Regions from separate parts of the Yersinia entomophaga genome, predicted to be linked through region 3. Evidence: predicted binding sites of a transcription regulator. Region 3 holds the regulator's gene; each other region holds the start of a gene.

Region 1 (3,417 bases), 2.0 Mb from region 3:
TTTAATAAAAATCATCTGATTTTTGTGGCTATTGCCCTGTTTGCCCTCACCTTCTTTGCCTTGCCGTGGATTGAACAACCGGCGTGGATTATTTTAGTGCTGGCAGTGCTACATTCGGCCTATTCGGTATTTAGCATTGCGGTCAAAGCCTGCTTCGCCGATTGGCTACCGGTGGCTCAGCGCATCAAAGCTTTCTCTGCAAACTATACGTTAGTTAACGTTGGCTGGGCGGTTGGCCCGGCGCTGGGCGTGCTGATGGCGGCGTTCAGCCCTATGCTGCCTTTTTTGATGTCTGGTGGCCTGGCTTTAGCCGTCGCTATCACACTGATATTTCTGTTAGACAAATTCGGCATCCCGCCAGAGCGGGAAGATAGTCTTGAACTCAAAAGCGTTGCGCCGCTGAATTTCGCCCAAACGTTCCGCATTCTGCGTCAGGATAAACGCTTGGTCTATTTCACGCTCGGCAGCATGTTGAGCGCCGTCGTCTTCGGGCAATTTACTGGCTACCTTTCGCAATATTTGATCACCGTTTCCAACGCGAAATTTGCCTATCAGGTGATAGGGTCGATCATGACGGTCAACGCCGTGATTGTGATTGCGTTCCAGTATTTATTAAGTCGTCGTATGAATCAGCAGAACCTAATACGCTGGCTGATGCTCGGTACTCTGTTCTTTATTGTGGGTCTGTTAGGCTTTATGACCGCTCAGGGTTCTATTCCGATGTGGATGCTAGCGATGACCATCTTCTCTTTTGGCGAGATTATCGTGATTCCAGTGGAGTATTTATTCATCGACTTCATTGCTCCTGCGAATTTGAAAGGCAGCTATTACGGGGCACAAAATCTAGGCAATCTGGGGGGAGCTATCAATCCGGTGATGTGCGGATTTTTGCTGGCCTACGCCGCGCCGGAAATGATGTTTGTGATGCTGATGGTGGCAGCATTACTCGGTTTGGCCTTTTTCTATCGCGGTTATCAGTTGGCAAAAGCGCAGGATAATGTATTTAATCAATCATCAGAAAAAATCTAGCCCAACCGGGCGCGAGTCATGCCAGCGTCACGAAAGTGTGCCATCGCAAATGGCATAAAAGCATAGATATAATTCATGGTGTGATCGGTAGCACATTTCTCGGCATAATTGTATGATGAATGCCTCCGTTACTTAGGACACTTATTATGCGCAATGTGATTACACTTTGCTGGCAATACCTACGGGCCTTTATCTTTATTTACCTGTGTTTATGGGCGGGTAACGCACTGTCCGCGCTGCTGCCAATGACCATTCCGGGCAGTATTATTGGCATGTTGATTCTGTTCGCCCTGCTGTCTTCGCAAATCCTGCCGTCTCGCTGGGTCAAACCCGGCTGTCATATTCTGATCCGCTATATGGCACTGCTTTTTGTACCGATTGGTGTCGGCGTGATGCAGTATTACGACCAGCTCAGTAAACAGTTTGGTCCTATTATTGTGTCGTGTTTTATCAGTACGTTAGTGGTCATGATCGTGGTGGGTTACAGCTCGCAGTTTGTCCATCGGGAACGCAAGATCGTCGGTTCGGTAGATGAACAGTCGGAGGACAAATAATGGAGCATATCTGGTGGTCGCTGCCTTTAACGCTGCTGGTGTTCTTTGGCGCGCGTAAGCTGGCGATTTGGTTGAAAATGCCACTGCTCAATCCATTGCTGGTATCTATGGTCATCATCATTCCCTTGCTGCTGCTGACCCATATGCCCTACGCCAATTATTTTAAAGGCAGCAAAATTCTGAATGACCTGCTGCAACCAGCAGTAGTGGCGCTCGCTTTTCCGTTGTATGAGCAATTGCACCAGATCCGCGCACGCTGGAAATCCATTATCACCATTTGTTTTATCGGCAGCATCACGGCGATGGTCAGCGGCACCGCGATAGCCTTATGGATGGGAGCAACACCGGAGATCGCCGCATCGGTATTACCGAAGTCTGTCACCACGCCTATCGCGATGGCAGTGGCAGATTCTATAAACGGCATTCCGGCTATCAGCGCCGTCTGCGTGATTTTTGTCGGAATTTTAGGGGCAGTATTCGGCCATACCTTGTTTAATCGGCTAAGAATTGTCACTAAAGCCTCCCGCGGGTTAGCTATGGGGACCGCTTCTCACGCATTGGGTACCGCCCGCTGCGCTGAAGTCGATTTTCAAGAAGGCGCATTTAGCTCACTGGCATTGGTGATTTGCGGGATCATTACCTCATTGTTGGCTCCGTTCCTGTTCCCGATATTGCTGCATTTATTCGGTTAAACAGGCTATTCGGTCAAACAGGTTTAATCGGCTAAATAAGCGCAATGAACACCAAATAAGCAATTTTAAGCATATAAATTTGAGATAAATCTCTCATTTAATATATTCATTGCATAAATTTCATATACAACGAGATCTACATCACAATTAAGAGTGCGCAAGCTGCCTAAAATAGTTTCCCGTTAATATTGGAGAGAATTTCTATGCAAGCACGTTTTCGCGCCCCACTGGCAGAGCTGCCAACAGCATTGCAATCCGCCCTGGAGCCACTGCTGAGCAACGATCATTTCCCTGCAATGCTTACCGCCGCAGAAGTCGAAACGGTAAAAACTCTCAGTGGGCTGAATGATGCAGAACTGGCATTCGCCCTGTTACCGCTGGCTGCCGCCTGCTCACTCACGCCGATATCCCATTTTAAAGTAGGGGCAATCGCTCGCGGTAAAAGCGGCAATCTGTATTTCGGTGCCAATATGGAATTCAACGGCGCACCGCTGCAACAAACCATTCACGCCGAACAGTGTGCCGTTACCCACGCCTGGCTGCGGGGAGAAGGCGGTTTAGTCTCCATTACCGTAAATTACACTCCGTGCGGTCATTGTCGTCAGTTTATGAATGAATTAAACAGCGGCACCGGTTTACATATCCATCTACCAGGTCGTCCAGCGGCAACGCTTGGTGACTATCTGCCTGATTCATTTGGCCCTAACGATCTGGAAATCAGCACATTATTGATGGATTCGGTCGATCACGGTTATCACCTTAATGATAGCGACGCTTTGGCTCAGGCCGCTCTGGAGGCCGCTAACCGCAGCCATGCACCTTATAGCCAGGCGCACAGCGGCGTCGCTCTGGAAGATACAAAGGGGGCAATTTTCGCCGGACGCTATGCGGAAAATGCCGCTTTTAACCCAAGCTTGCCTCCACTTCAGGCCTCGCTGATTCTGATGAATATGTCCGGTAGCGATTGTCTGACTGTGCGCCGCGCGGTTCTGGCTGAACCTGCAACGCCGGTATTAAGCCAGTGGGATGCAACTCAGGCCACGCTGGCGGCTATCGGCTGCACGGACGTTCGCCGCGCGACTTTCTAACCGCTTTAACCGCCCCGGATTTTTCTTTCCTCGCCGGGGCGCTCGTTTTCAGAG
Region 2 (3,417 bases), 390 kb from region 3:
ATGAAGAAAACTTTGTGGTTCTGTCCGATATCTTGGGTGACGAAGATCACTTGGGCGACATGGACTTCAAAGTAGCGGGTAGCCGTGAAGGTATTACCGCGCTGCAAATGGATATTAAAATCGAAGGTATTACCCGCGAAATCATGCAGGAAGCACTGAGCCAGGCCAAGGGTGCGCGTCTGCACATTCTGGGCGTAATGGAACAGGCTATCAGCACACCACGTGGTGATATCTCCGAGTTCGCTCCACGTATCTACACCATGAAGATCAACTCTGACAAAATCAAAGATGTGATCGGTAAAGGTGGTTCTGTGATTCGTGCGCTGACGGAAGAAACAGGTACTACCATCGAAATCGAAGATGATGGCACCATCAAGATTGCAGCAACTGACGGCGAAAAAGCGAAACACGCTATTCGTCGCATCGAAGAAATCACTGCTGAAATCGAAGTGGGTCGCATCTACGCTGGTAAAGTAACTCGTATCGTTGATTTCGGTGCGTTCGTTGCTATCGGTGGCGGTAAAGAAGGTTTGGTTCATATTTCTCAAATCGCTGACAAGCGCGTAGAGAAAGTGACTGATTACCTGCAAATGGGCCAGGAAGTGCCAGTTAAGGTAATGGAAGTTGACCGTCAGGGTCGTATTCGCCTGAGCATCAAAGAAGCGACTACGCCTGATGCAGAAGCTCCAGCGCCTGAAGCAGCAGAGTAATTAAGTCCGTTTTCAACTCCTTGCCAAGAGGCAGGGAGTTGTTCTTATCTCGAGGGCAGGACGCTCTTGTGTTAAACAAGCGGATGAAAGGACGTTTATCCAATGTTTGTCTTCGGGAGTAGGAAATGAAGCCTTTCTTGCGCTGGTGTTACGTTGCGACAGCACTCATGCTGGCAGGATGCAGCAACAATGATTGGCGTAAGGATGAGGTTTTGGCTATCCCGTTGCAGCCTACGCTGCAGCAGGAAGTGATTCTAGCTCGCATGGAACAGATCCTTGCAAGCCGGGCACTAACGGATGATGAGCGCGCGCAGCTTTTATATGAGCGCGGAGTGCTGTATGATAGCCTCGGGCTACGGGCACTAGCGCGAAATGATTTTTCGCAAGCGTTAGCTATTCGTCCTGATATGCCAGAAGTTTTTAACTATCTGGGCATTTATTTAACGCAGGCAGGCAATTTTGATGCTGCCTATGAAGCGTTTGATTCTGTACTAGAGCTTGATCCAACTTACAATTACGCGCGTTTAAATCGGGGCATCGCACTTTATTATGGCGGTCGCTTCCCGTTAGCGCAGGATGATCTGCAGGCGTTTTATCAAGACGATCCAAATGATCCCTTCCGTTCGTTATGGCTGTACCTGGTGGAAAAAGAAATTGATCCCAAGGCTGCCGAAGTAGCGTTGAAACAACGCTATGAAAAGTCGAACAGAGGGCAATGGGGATGGAATATTGTCGAATTCTACTTGGGGAATATCAGCGAAAAAACGCTGATGGAACGCCTCAAGGCGGATGCAACGGATAACACTTCGCTCGCTGAGCATCTCAGTGAAACTGACTTCTATTTAGGTAAACATTACCTAAGTCTGGGGGACAAGGACACCGCTTCGGCGCTGTTCAAACTGACGGTAGCTAACAACGTTCATAACTTTGTTGAGCACCGCTATGCATTGTTGGAATTGGCGCTTTTGGGCCAAGAACAAGACGACCTATCGGAATCGGACCAGCAATAGCTGACGGACAACTATTAGCCTGATATACCTTGGTTTTAACCAATGTTTATCACCTTCGCGGGTGATGGCCTTTTTGTTCGTTTTATAATCTAATTTGAGCCGGTTCACACTTTTCAATGAAAATGACTGAAAATTTTCTCGACGAGTTATGTAGACTGGCTGCCATTATTAATGAGGCACGTGTACATGACTACTGAGCTTGAAACCTCTTTTGCTGATTTGGGGCTGTCCGCTCCTATTCTTTCTGCCCTTACTGATCTGGGCTACGAAAAACCATCTCCAATTCAATTGGAATGTATTCCACACCTGCTGAACGGCCGTGATGTTCTCGGCATGGCGCAGACCGGTAGTGGTAAAACAGCTGCTTTCGGGCTTCCGCTGTTGCACAACATTGACCCAACGCTGAAAGCACCACAGGTGCTGGTACTGGCTCCAACTCGTGAGCTGGCAGTTCAGGTTGCGGAAGCATTATCTAGCTTCTCTAAACATATTAGCGGCGTTAACGTGGTGGCCCTGTACGGCGGCCAGCGTTATGACGTTCAATTACGCGCTTTGCGCCAAGGGCCACAAGTTGTTGTTGGCACCCCAGGTCGTCTGTTAGACCACCTGAAACGCGGTACCCTGAACCTGTCCAACCTGAGCGGTTTAGTGTTGGATGAAGCAGATGAAATGCTGCGTATGGGCTTTATCGAAGACGTAGAGACCATCATGGCGCAGATCCCGGCTGAACATCAGACCGCTCTGTTCTCTGCAACTATGCCAGAAGCTATTCGTCGTATTACCCGTCGCTTCATGAAAGAGCCACAGGAAGTACGCATTCAGTCTAGCAATACTACTCGTCCTGACATCAGTCAGAGCTACTGGAAAGTCGGCGGCGGTTACCGTAAAAACGAAGCGTTGGTGCGTTTCTTGGAATCTGAAGATTTCGACGCGGCAATCATCTTCGTGCGTACCAAAAACGCAACGTTGGAAGTGGCTGAAACTCTGGAGCGCAGTGGCTACAGCAGTGCAGCACTGAACGGCGATATGAACCAGTCCCTGCGTGAGCAGACTCTGGAACGTCTGCGCGATGGTCGTTTGGATATCCTGATTGCAACTGACGTGGCTGCTCGTGGCCTGGACGTTGAGCGTATCAGCCTGGTTGTAAACTATGATATCCCTATGGATTCAGAGTCTTACGTTCACCGTATCGGCCGTACCGGTCGTGCAGGTCGTGCGGGCCGTGCGTTGCTGTTCGTTGAGAACCGTGAACGTCGTCTGTTGCAGAACATCGAACGTACGATGAAGCTGACCATTCCAGAAGTGATGTTACCAAATGCAGAATTACTGGGCGAACGTCGTCTGGCTAAATTCGCGGCTAAAGTTAGCCAGCAGCTGGAAAGTAGCGATCTGGACGTATACCGTGGTCTGTTGACTAAACTGCAACCAGAAGATGAGTTCGATATCGAAACTCTGGCCGCTGCGCTGCTGAAAATGGCACAGGGCGAACGTCCTCTGATTCTGCCACCAGAGCCAGTACGTCGTCCGCAGCGTGAGTTCAGCCCGCGTGAAGACCGTGGCAACGATCGTGGCGATCGCCGTGAGCGTCGTCCGGAAAGCCGTGACGGTGGCGAGCGTCCTGCGCGTCGCGAACGTCGTGACGTTGGCGAGATGGAACTGTACCGCATTGAAGTGGGCCGTGATGATGGTGTTGAAGT
Region 3 (3,417 bases):
TGATATCGATGAAATTCTGGATGCATCCTTCGAGCATTATCAGGCGCTGGTTAGTTACACTCGCCAGGTAATTGAGTCATTAGGAATTCGCAATGGCCCTAGCCATGCAGAAGTGATGTTAACAACGTCGGGGCCTAAATTAGTCGAGGTGGCCGCCAGAACGGACGGAATTCTGCGTCCTACCATATCGGCGCGTACCACCGGATTGGGGCAAATTTGTGCCACGGTTATGGCAATCACCGCACCGACGCAGTTTCTGTCATTTACCGAATGCCATCCGTCATACCAGCTACAAAATTACTCTTACAATATCGGCCTGATTAATAGACATAAAGGTATCTTCCATCAGCAGGATTTTTTATCCGAACTTCTTACTTTACCGTCTTTTTCACTGGCTGATTTTTATGTAGAAGAAGGTGATGCTATTGGGGTCACTCAGGATGTTTTCAGCCAGCCAGGTGCTATTTATCTGGTTCATTCTGACGCAGAAACCATTCGCAATGACTATCTAACGATCAGGCGCCTGGAAAACGACGGCGTTTATCTTAAAAATGTATAGGAATAAATACGATAACAGCCTGATAGAAAATCAAAAAATTGAACCGCGGCGATTGACTGCGAAATATGAATCGCGGTGAGTAAGGGAACAGCGGGGGATTTAACGATTTAAGATGTTTGAGTCTTTGAGTCTTTGAGTCTTTGAGTCTTTGAGTCTTTGAGTCTTTGAGTCTTTGAGTCTTTGAGTCTTTGAGTCTTTGAGTCTTTGAGTCTTTGAGTCTTTGAGTCTTTGAGTCTTTGAGTCTTTGAGTCTTTGAGTCTTTGAGTCTTTGAGTCTTTGAGTCTTTGAGTAGCAGTTTCCGGATAAACAGGCAGTGATACAAGCAATTCTGTACGTATATGAATCCTATAAATACAACGCCCGGAGCGAATAAACCGGGCGTTGATAAATATGGTCAGGTTAGAGAGCGAATTTCAAAACTGTGGGTGATTTTGGCAGCCTTACCCAACATCAGGGCTACCGAGCAGTATTTCTCCGCGGAAAGCTCAACGGCTCGCTCGACGGCTTTTTCGGTCAAATCTTTACCACTGACGACAAAATGCAGGTTAATCAAGGTAAACAGGCGAGGGGCTTCCTCCCGACGCTCGGAGGTCAATTTTACTTCGCAGTCGTGCACATCGTTGCGCCCTTTTTGCAAAATGGACACCACATCGATAGCGCTACAGCCACCGGCCGCCATCAGCAACATTTCCATCGGGCTTGGGGCTTTATCTCCGGCGTTACCATCCATTAAAACCTGATGACCAGAGGCGGATTCACCCAAAAAAGTCAGACCTTCAACCCATTTTACTCGTGCCTGCATACCCGTCACTCCCTATTAGCTTTTCCGAATCAGACTACTCTTTCATTCATAAAGTGGCAATGTAACCAGACCCTCATCATGCTGAAGCGATACAACACAAGACACTGGCCTCATCCTGTGCTACAAACAGAGCCGAAGAGATGTTTCTTAGAATAAAAAGGGTAGAGATCAAGACTCAGTGAAGGGTCTCTATCTGAGATGTATATTGGCTATACCTTTCGGTAGTTGAGCAAATTAATATGCTAATAGAAAGTGTATTTTATAAACACGCCGTACAGGGAACTCTGAGCCCTGTTAAGTTAGGCAGCGATAACAACAGAGGATAACAGCGAATGGTTCTCGGCAAGCCACAAACAGACCCAACTCTCGAATGGTTCCTGTCTCATTGCCATATTCACAAGTATCCATCGAAGAGTACGCTGATTCACCAGGGTGAAAAAGCCGAAACGCTTTACTACATCGTGAAAGGTTCCGTTGCGGTTCTGATCAAAGATGAAGAAGGTAAAGAAATGATTCTCTCCTATTTAAACCAGGGGGATTTCATCGGTGAGCTTGGATTATTTGAAGAAGGCCAAGAACGTAGTGCTTGGGTTCGTGCAAAAACCGCCTGTGAAGTGGCTGAAATTTCTTACAAAAAATTCCGTCAGCTGATTCAGGTTAATCCAGATATCTTGATGCGTCTGTCTTCGCAGATGGCGAATCGCCTGCAAATTACATCCGAGAAAGTGGGCAACCTTGCTTTCCTTGATGTGACCGGGCGTATCGCGCAAACGCTGCTTAATCTGGCAAAACAGCCTGATGCAATGACACACCCAGATGGGATGCAGATTAAGATTACTCGCCAGGAAATTGGCCAGATTGTTGGCTGCTCCCGCGAAACCGTCGGTCGAATCCTGAAAATGCTCGAAGATCAAAACCTGATCTCTGCGCATGGTAAAACGATTGTCGTTTACGGCACCCGTTAATTACCTAAAAAAACCGGTTCCCTGTGCTTAACATGGCACCGGTTTTTTCTTTGTCTGCATATGGACGACGGATATTGACCTGATGTGGCGTCGGCTGATTTACCACCCTGAAGTAAACTATGCATTACGGCAAACGCTGGTGCTGTGTTTGCCTGTGGCTATCGGTTTGTTGCTCGGTAATTTGCAGCTTGGCCTGTTATTTTCCTTAGTCCCTGCCTGCTGCAATATCGCTGGCCTAGATACCCCCCATAAGCACTTCACCAAACGCTTAGTCGTTGGCGGAACTTTATTCGCCCTCAGCAGTTTTCTGATTCAACAATTCCTGCTGTGGCATATTCCCCTCCCCCTGATTATGTTTGGCCTGACTCTCATTTTAGGCGTTAACGGAGCCATCAGCCCCCTGCACGCCCGTTTATTGCCCGCTGCGCTAGTCGCTGCGATATTCACACTAAGCATGATTGGCCGCTTCCCAATTTGGCACACTCCGCTACTTTTCATCGTTGGCACCGCCTGGTACGGGCTATTTACCGGCCTGTGGTTCCGCCTGTGGAAAGAACAGCCGATGCGAGAAACCCTGAGCCAGCTATATCGCCAGTTAGCCGATTATTTAGAAGCCAAATACAGTTTGCTGACTCAACATATCGATCCGGAAACCGCATTGCCGCCGTTGCTACAACGCCAGCAGGGCGTAATGGATTTAATAACCCAGCTTTATCAGCAACTTAATATGCTTCCTCATACTCATAAAAGGGAGCAAAAGCGGCTACGATTAATGTTTCAGGTGGCGCTGGATTTGCAGGAGCACATTACTGTCAGTCTGCACCAACCGGAAGAAGTGCAAAAACTGGTGGAACAAAGCCATGCAGAAGCGGTCATCCGGCGGAATGCGCAGGTCATTGCTCATCGTTTGCGGGTCGTCGCTGATAATCTTCTGTATCACCGCCATGAATTACAGCGTTTTACCATGACCAACGAGCTGGCAGCGCTGGAAAAAATCGCCGGACAGCACCCGGATAATCCGGTTGGCCAGTTTTGTTATTATCATTTCCGTCGCATCGCGCGCTTGCTGCGTAACCAACGGCCGCTCTATC
Region 4 (3,417 bases), 1.4 Mb from region 3:
CGTAGAAGCGGCGTTGACCAAATTGCACTATCTGCTCAGCCAGCCGCTGGATGCCGACCAAATTCGCCAATTGATGCAACAGAACCTATGTGGTGAATTAACCGATGTCGGTTAATCTTCGGAGCCTGAATGAAAACCGCCCTGCTTTTAATTGATTTACAGAATGATTTTTGCCCCGCTGGCGCATTGGCTGTCACCGATGGCGATAAAGTCATCGGGGTAGCGAATCAGGCTATCGAACTGTGCCAAAAACGGGATTATTCGATTATTGCCAGTCAGGATTGGCATCCGGCAAACCACCGCAGTTTCGCCGTTAACTCCAATGCGCAACCGGGAACGATTGGCGATCTGAATGGACTGACGCAAGTGTGGTGGCCAGTACACTGCGTGCAGCATCAACCGGGAGCTGATTTTCATCCCCACCTGAACAGTTCAGCTATTCAACAAGTATTTCGGAAAGGTCAGGACCCCGAGATAGACAGCTACAGCGCGTTCTTTGATAACGGTCGACGGGCGAAAACGGCACTGGATGACTGGTTAAAAGCGCAGAGTATTAACCGTCTGCTGGTCATGGGTTTAGCCACCGATTATTGCGTTAAATACAGCGTGTTAGATGCTCTCACCCTGGGCTATGAAACCTGGGTGATTACCGAAGGCTGTCGCGGTGTTAACCTGCAACCGCAAGACAGTGAGCTGGCGTTGATTGAAATGCGGAGCGCCGGTGCGCAATTAGTCTCATTGTCACAGATAGCCGAACGGCTTGACGGAATTAGATAAGCTCTAAACATGATAGGGTTGAGTTGTACAGTTAGACGCTTCGCAGCAGGTTACCCGGAATGATGCGGCAGGAGTGATGAGGTTTACAATTGGGTTCGCTACCAGATGGTCAAAACGGCGTACCCTCTGAAAGGCGATTATCTGCCGTATAGCTGAGTTTAGCCGCGCGATAACCAGGCTAATGCGGCGACTTATAACGCTGCCGTGGGTCTCGCCGGGAACAGACAGTGCCGGGAGAGTTAAAAAGATTTTAAGAACAGGCCAGACATTGCATGTTGCCGTTAAGACGGGAATGAAGTTACCCGCATGAAGTCAGAGCAAAATGTAAAAAGTACCCGCATAAAAAGGCTGCTGGTCACCTTAAATGACCAGCATTAGGCGGAATGGCCCGTTTCGCTTTTGTATGCTCGCCAGTGTGGTTCCGGCTCTCGCCTGAATTATTGCGCTTTAATCTTAATCAGCGGCTGCTTGGCAAATTGCTGTTTAAGCTCCTGCTTACTCTTCATCACGATCTGGCCGTCGGTGCCAATACTCATATGTTGAGCGTCTGTGTTATGCCGGGCTTGCCACAACATAACCATTTGCAGACTGTTCTCTTTTTGTTCTGCCGTCAGGGCTACACCATCGGGCCATTTCCCTAACTCCACCGCCTGCGACAAACGCTGGTAAATTTCCGGCGTCATGGAGGCAATCAAATCATCAAGCTCCATTGGGCATTCCTAAGTGAATAATTTGCTGAATCGTTTTTTCAGCAAAATTGCAAATTAAAAATACGTCGAGATAAGGGTTCAACCCGCTATCTGTTCGCCACTCTCATCGTCAACAAAATTCAGCGAGGCCGAATTGACACAGTAACGCTCGCCGGTTGGCTGCGGGCCGTCGGGGAACACGTGGCCCAGATGAGCGTCGCAGTGACCACAGCGGATCTCTACCCGATGCATATTATGTGAATAATCATCAATATAGCGAATAGAGTCGGCGGCGATAGGTTCGTAAAAACTGGGCCAGCCGCAGCCGGAATCAAATTTGGAATCGGAGATAAATAGCGGTTGCTGGCAGCATAGGCACTGATACACCCCGGTGCGCTTATTGTGCAGCAGTTTGCCGGAAAATGGCGCTTCGGTTCCGTGGTTCTGCGTAACATGACGCTGTATATCAGTCAGTTGCTCAAGAGGTTTTGTAGGGTTTTGTTCTTTAGCCATTTGTGCGGTTCTCTGACAAGGAATAAAGTCAACGAAAACAAGGTGTAATAATAACAAAAAATTAACAACAAAGCAGCAGATTTTAGCCTAGACTCTATCCCATTCCGGTTTGAAGTGCGTTAATGTGATAAAAATCGCAAAATTTACCGCCCCGCCCTTTAAACTTGTGGGTTCGCCCCAATATAGAAATGTGGCCAATGGTTTCAGGAATGTGTGATTAATGTGCAAACTCGCTCGTTTGGTTTGATTTGCAGCAAGAATTGACACGATTCCGCTTGACGCTCGGTGTGGTTTTTGTAATTTTACAACCAACCTTTTATTCACTAACAAATAGCTGGTGGAATATATGACTATCAAAGTAGGTATCAACGGTTTTGGCCGTATCGGTCGCATTGTTTTCCGTGCTGCTCAAGAACGTTCTGACATTGAAATCGTTGCAATCAACGATTTGTTGGACGCGGATTACATGGCATACATGCTGAAGTACGACTCTACCCATGGTCGTTTCGACGGTACTGTAGAAGTGAAAGACGGCCACCTGGTTGTTAACGGTAAAACCATCCGTGTTACCGCAGAGAGAGATCCGGCTAACCTGAAGTGGAACGAAGTCAACGTTGACGTTGTTGCTGAAGCGACTGGTCTGTTCCTGACTGACGAAACGGCTCGTAAGCACATCGCTGCTGGCGCGAAAAAAGTGGTTCTGACTGGCCCTTCTAAAGACGACACCCCAATGTTCGTTATGGGCGTTAACCACAAGTCTTATGCTGGCCAAGAAATCGTTTCTAACGCTTCTTGCACCACTAACTGCCTGGCACCACTGGCTAAAGTTATCAACGACAAATTCGGTATCGTTGAAGCGCTGATGACCACTGTTCATGCAACTACCGCAACTCAAAAAACCGTTGATGGCCCGTCTCACAAAGACTGGCGCGGCGGCCGCGGCGCATCCCAGAACATCATCCCATCCTCTACCGGCGCAGCTAAAGCTGTAGGTAAAGTGATTCCAGAACTGAACGGCAAACTGACCGGTATGGCGTTCCGCGTTCCTACTCCTAACGTTTCTGTTGTTGACCTGACTGCACGTCTGGAAAAACCCGCCTCTTACAAAGAAATCTGTGCTGCAATCAAAGCAGCTTCAGAAGGCGAGCTGAAAGGCGTTCTGGGCTACACCGAAGACGACGTTGTATCTACCGATTTCAACGGCGAAAAACTCACTTCAGTATTCGATGCTAAAGCAGGTATCGCGCTGAACGACAACTTTGTGAAACTGGTTTCTTGGTACGATAACGAAACTGGCTACTCGAACAAAGTTCTGGACCTGATCTCCCACATCTCCAAGTAATGGATTGATGTCGAAATCAGTAAAAACCGCCTTCGGGCGGTTTTTTTATGCCCCTAGCCTCCCCCGGTTCTCTGCCTCAATGCCGATAAATTTGCG

The links. Region 3 encodes CRP, which controls carbon source genes, mostly activating them, when cyclic AMP is high. Its sites were predicted from a motif close to ATGTGANNNNNNTCACAT; they were not measured.
Region 1: a site for CRP is predicted at 1,108-1,125, ahead of PL78_RS02185 (CidA/LrgA family protein). Genes of this name have one in related genera too.
Region 2: a site for CRP is predicted at 1,813-1,830, ahead of yrbN (protein YrbN). Genes of this name have one in related genera too.
Region 4: a site for CRP is predicted at 2,102-2,119, ahead of msrB (peptide-methionine (R)-S-oxide reductase MsrB). Genes of this name have one in related genera too.

What each region holds. Positions count from the first base shown of each region.
Region 1 is NZ_CP010029.1:447,262-450,678, reverse strand. Features, by position in the region: gene PL78_RS02190 (MFS transporter) at 1-1,029, shown strand, start outside; gene PL78_RS02185 (CidA/LrgA family protein) at 1,176-1,583, shown strand; gene PL78_RS02180 (CidB/LrgB family autolysis modulator) at 1,583-2,275, shown strand; gene cdd (cytidine deaminase) at 2,479-3,363, shown strand; gene PL78_RS02170 (LysR family transcriptional regulator) at 3,412-3,417, opposite strand, start outside.
Region 2 is NZ_CP010029.1:2,885,005-2,888,421, forward strand. Features, by position in the region: gene pnp (polyribonucleotide nucleotidyltransferase) at 1-710, shown strand, start outside; gene nlpI (lipoprotein NlpI) at 836-1,720, shown strand; gene yrbN (protein YrbN) at 1,843-1,917, shown strand; gene PL78_RS13150 (DEAD/DEAH family ATP-dependent RNA helicase) at 1,907-3,417, shown strand, end outside.
Region 3 is NZ_CP010029.1:2,495,700-2,499,116, forward strand. Features, by position in the region: gene PL78_RS11500 (ATP-grasp domain-containing protein) at 1-559, shown strand, start outside; gene PL78_RS11505 (OsmC family protein) at 954-1,361, opposite strand; gene crp (cAMP-activated global transcriptional regulator CRP) at 1,694-2,326, shown strand; gene PL78_RS11515 (YccS/YhfK family putative transporter) at 2,409-3,417, shown strand, end outside.
Region 4 is NZ_CP010029.1:1,048,370-1,051,786, reverse strand. Features, by position in the region: gene ansA (asparaginase) at 1-115, shown strand, start outside; gene pncA (bifunctional nicotinamidase/pyrazinamidase) at 130-777, shown strand; gene PL78_RS04735 (YeaC family protein) at 1,215-1,487, opposite strand; gene msrB (peptide-methionine (R)-S-oxide reductase MsrB) at 1,566-1,979, opposite strand; gene gapA (glyceraldehyde-3-phosphate dehydrogenase) at 2,326-3,321, shown strand.